DNA from 2 places in the Streptomyces sp. WMMC940 genome. Region 1 is predicted to be linked to the other one. Evidence: predicted binding sites of a transcription regulator. Region 1 holds the regulator's gene; the other holds the start of a gene.
What was found. The regulator HrcA, encoded in region 1, represses chaperone genes, less so after heat shock. The targets are predictions, from matches to a motif close to TTNGCACTCNGNNNNNCNGAGTGCNAA.

Region 1 (2,394 bases):
CGCAGCACGGCCCGGTCCCGGACCAGGAGGCTGTCGACGCCGACCGCGCCGTACACCTCGGCCCCGGGGAAGGCGGCCGTGCCGAGCACATGGTCGAAATGGGGATGGCTGAGCGCGATATGCGTCACACGCCGGCCGCCGAGGAGGGACTCGGCCTGGGTCCGGAGCTCCGCCCCCTCGCGGAGCGTCGAGCCCGTGTCGTACAGGAGCACCGCACTCTCGCCGGCCACCAGGCCCACCGTCGCGTCCCAGCCGGGCAGGCGCCGCCGCCCGACGCCGCCGGCGAGCCGTTCCCAGCCGAAGTCTTCCCAACGGACGTCCATACGGCGACGCTATCCCGGAGCGACCAGCGGCGTCATGGCTCGTCGTGACGGGGTAGGGTGCCCGGCCGCCCTTGCTAGGGACGTACCTCCCGGCCGTACACTGGGCCCGGGAAAACTGGCACTCAGCGAGGCCGAGTGCCAGACCAGGGCCGAAGGACGCCGAGGAACCACAGCTGGAGGTGTGCGCCATGCTCAGCGAACGCAGACTCGAGGTGCTGCGCGCCATCGTCCAGGACTACGTGGGCACCGAGGAGCCCGTGGGCTCCAAGGCCCTCACCGAGCGGCACAGGCTCGGGGTCTCGCCGGCGACCGTGCGCAACGACATGGCGGTGCTGGAGGAGGAGGGCTTCATCGCCCAGCCCCACACCAGCGCCGGCCGCATTCCCACGGACAAGGGCTACCGCCTGTTCGTGGACAGGCTCGCGGGCGTCAAGCCGCTGTCGTCCCCGGAGCGCCGGGCGATCCAGAACTTCCTCGAGGGCGCGGTCGACCTCGACGACGTCGTCGCCCGCACGGTGCGGCTGCTGGCGCAGCTGACCCGGCAGGTCGCCGTCGTCCAGTACCCGTCGCTCACCCGCTCCACCGTGCGGCACGTGGAGCTTCTGGCGCTCGCCCCGGCCCGGCTGATGCTGGTGCTGATCACGGACACCGGACGGGTCGAGCAGCGGCACGTCGACTGCCCCGCGCCGTTCTCCGACACGTCGCTCGCCGACCTGCGGGCCCGGCTCAACAGCCGCGTGGTCGGACGGCGGTTCACCGATGTGCCGCAACTGGTGCAGGACCTTCCGGAGTCCTTCGACCTGGAGGACCGCGCCACGGTCTCCACCGTGCTCTCGACCCTCCTCGAGACACTGGTCGAGGACACCGAGGAACGGCTGATGATCGGCGGCACCGCCAATCTGACGCGCTTCGCGCACGACTTCCCCCTCACCATCCGGCCCGTGCTGGAGGCGCTGGAGGAGCAGGTCGTGCTGCTGAAGCTGCTCGGTGAGGCCAAGGACTCGGGCATGACCGTACGGATCGGGCACGAGAACCTCCATGAGGGACTCACTTCCACATCCGTCGTCGCGGTCGGCTACGGTTCGGGCGACGAGGCAGTCGCCAAACTCGGCGTGGTCGGACCGACCCGCATGGACTACCCCGGAACGATGGGAGCGGTACGCGCAGTGGCACGTTACGTCGGACAGATCCTGGCGGAGTCGTAAGTGGCCACGGACTACTACGCCGTACTGGGCGTACGCCGCGACGCATCGCAGGACGAGATCAAGAAGGCCTTCCGGCGGCTCGCACGGGAACTCCACCCGGACGTGAATCCGGATCCGAAGACGCAGGAGCGCTTCAAGGAGATCAACGCCGCCTACGAGGTGCTCTCGGACCCGCAGAAGAAGCAGGTCTACGACCTCGGCGGCGACCCGCTGTCCGGCGCCGGAGGCGGCGGCGCGGGCGGCTTCGGCGCCGGTGGCTTCGGCAACTTCTCCGACATCATGGACGCGTTCTTCGGGACCGCCTCCCAGCGCGGGCCGCGGTCGCGGACGCGGCGCGGCCAGGACGCCATGATCCGGCTGGAGGTCGAACTCAACGAGGCGGCGTTCGGCACCACGAAGGACATCCAGGTCGACACCGCCGTCGTCTGCACGACCTGCTCGGGCGAGGGCGCCGCACCCGGTACGTCGGCGCAGACGTGCGACATGTGCCGCGGCCGTGGTGAGGTGTCGCAGGTCACCCGGTCCTTCCTCGGTCAGGTCATGACCTCGCGGCCGTGCCCCCAGTGCCAGGGCTTCGGGACAGTCGTCCCGACCCCGTGCCCGGAGTGCGCGGGCGACGGCCGGGTCCGGTCGCGCCGCACCCTGACCGTGAAGATCCCGGCAGGCGTCGACAACGGCACCCGCATCCAGCTCGCCGGTGAGGGCGAGGTCGGCCCGGGCGGCGGCCCCGCCGGCGATCTGTACGTCGAGATCCACGAACTGCCGCACCCGGTCTTCCAGCGCCGCGGCGACGATCTGCACTGCACGGTGACCATTCCCATGACGGCGGGCGCGCTCGGCACGAAGGTGCCGCTGGAGACGCTCGA
Region 2 (2,394 bases), 2.2 Mb from region 1:
CATGGCCGTCGGCTCGGGCTGTGCCGCCGAGCCCGGACACGACGGCGGCGGGGCCGGCGCCACCGCGTCGGCCGCCGCTCCCGCGCACGGCCAGGAGCCGGGGTCGCCCGTGCGGGGGGAGCGGAAGGGCCGGGAGGGCGAGGACGCGCGCGAGGGCGCCGGATCGCGGAAGGAGGGCGGCGGGTCCCGGAAGGCGGAGGACCGGGCGGAGGGCCGGGGGGATGACGGGGAGGAGGGCCGGGAAGGCGCCCGGAAGGGCTCCGGCGAGGGGGGCGGGGGGCGGGGGAAGGGTGAGCGCGGCGAGGGCCGGGAGCGGGCGGGGGGGAAGGCGCCCGCCGGACCGGCCGAGGCACTCGCCGCGTACGCCAAGCGCATGAAGAAGATCCAGGCCGCCCGGGCTGCCGCCGCCAGGCGCTGGGGCCTCCGGCAGGTCCCGCTGCCCGCGCCCCCACCGCCCGACGAGAAGCCGAGGATCACCACGCGCAAGGGCTTCGAGGTCGACCGCCACAAGGGCCTGCCGCCGGTCTTCACCACCGTGCCCACCAAGCAGAAGGTCGTCTTCCTGACCATCGACGACGGCGCGGAGAAGGACCCGGAGCTGCTGCGGATGATGAGCGAGCTGCAGATCCCGTACAGCGCCTTCCTCAGCGACTACGTCGTCCGGGACGACTACGGCTACTTCGAGAAGATGCAGGACCGCGGTGTCTCCCTGCACAACCACACGCTCACGCACCCCTACCTGCCGGCGCTGCCGTACGCGAAGCAGAGGGCGGAGATCTGCGGGCAGCAGGCCAGGATCGAGAAGCGGTTCGGCGAGCGGCCGCGGCTCTTCCGCCCGCCGTACGGCAGCTACAACCGGGACACGCTGCGCGCGGCCGGGTCGTGCGGTGTGAAGGCCGTGCCGCTGTGGGCGGCGGAGGCGTTCCCCGACCACATGGAGTGGCGCGAGTGGGACCGGGATCTGCATCCCGGCGACATCATCCTCACGCACTTCCGCGGCAAGGCGGAGTGGAAGGGCGGCATGCCTGACATGATCCGCCACGTGATGAAGGTCGTGACCTCGAAGGGCTATGCCGTGGCGCGGCTGGAGGACTACGTCTGAGGATCGCGTCGGGGCACAGGCCGCCCGCGCGAGGGGACGCCCGCCGGACGGCCCGTCGGGAACCGGCCGAACACGCAGTGGATTGGCACTCCGCTTGACCGAGTGCTAATCCCGGTCATAGTCTCGGCTCTGGCACTCCCCACCGGAGAGTGCCAACACAGCGACGGGCAGGTCCGGCACCCGCGACGACGGATCCACCTGGTCGCCACCTCAGACAGTTGAACCCCGTGAGATCTCCGAAGGGGGAGGTCGGATCGTGACGACCACCAGCTCCAAGGTTGCCATCAAGCCGCTCGAGGACCGCATCGTGGTCCAGCCGCTCGACGCCGAGCAGACCACCGCCTCTGGCCTGGTCATTCCGGACACTGCCAAGGAGAAGCCCCAGGAGGGCGTCGTCCTGGCCGTCGGCCCGGGCCGCTTCGAGAACGGCGAGCGTCTTCCGCTCGACGTCAAGACCGGCGATGTCGTGCTCTACAGCAAGTACGGCGGCACCGAGGTGAAGTACAGCGGCGAGGAGTACCTCGTCCTCTCGGCCCGCGACGTGCTCGCGATCGTCGAGAAGTAGTTCACCGCAGATTTGCTCAGAGCCGCGCCCCTGGCCCCCGCTGATGATGAAGCCGGGCGGCGGGGGGCGCGGTTCGCTTTGAGAGGACTTGAGAAGCTCCATGGCGAAGATCCTGAAGTTCGACGAGGACGCCCGTCGCGCCCTTGAGCGCGGCGTCAACAAGCTCGCAGACACGGTCAAGGTGACGATCGGCCCCAAGGGCCGCAACGTCGTGATCGACAAGAAGTTCGGTGCCCCCACCATCACCAACGACGGTGTCACGATCGCCCGTGAGGTCGAGATCGAGGACCCGTACGAGAACCTCGGCGCCCAGCTGGTGAAGGAGGTGGCGACCAAGACCAACGACATCGCGGGTGACGGCACCACCACCGCCACCGTGCTCGCCCAGGCCCTGGTCCGCGAGGGCCTGCGCAACGTCGCCGCCGGCGCCTCCCCGGCCGCCCTGAAGAAGGGCATCGACGCCGCGGTCAAGGCCGTCTCCGACGAGCTGATCGCCACCGCGCGCCCGATCGAGGAGAAGTCCGACATCGCCGCCGTCGCCGCGCTGTCCGCCCAGGACCAGCAGGTCGGCGAGCTCATCGCCGAGGCGATGGACAAGGTCGGCAAGGACGGTGTCATCACCGTCGAGGAGTCCAACACCTTCGGTCTGGAGCTGGACTTCACCGAGGGCATGGCCTTCGACAAGGGCTACCTGTCGCCGTACATGGTGACCGACCAGGAGCGTATG

Region 2: the regulator HrcA is predicted to act here: its motif matches at 1,185-1,211, upstream of groES (co-chaperone GroES).

What each region holds. Positions count from the first base shown of each region.
Region 1 is NZ_JAPZBC010000001.1:5,133,412-5,135,805, forward strand. Features, by position in the region: gene O7595_RS22495 (MBL fold metallo-hydrolase) at 1-323, opposite strand, end outside; gene hrcA (heat-inducible transcriptional repressor HrcA) at 512-1,528, shown strand; gene dnaJ (molecular chaperone DnaJ) at 1,529-2,394, shown strand, end outside.
Region 2 is NZ_JAPZBC010000001.1:2,966,272-2,968,665, reverse strand. Features, by position in the region: gene O7595_RS12920 (polysaccharide deacetylase family protein) at 1-1,102, shown strand, start outside; gene groES (co-chaperone GroES) at 1,359-1,667, shown strand; gene groL (chaperonin GroEL) at 1,768-2,394, shown strand, end outside.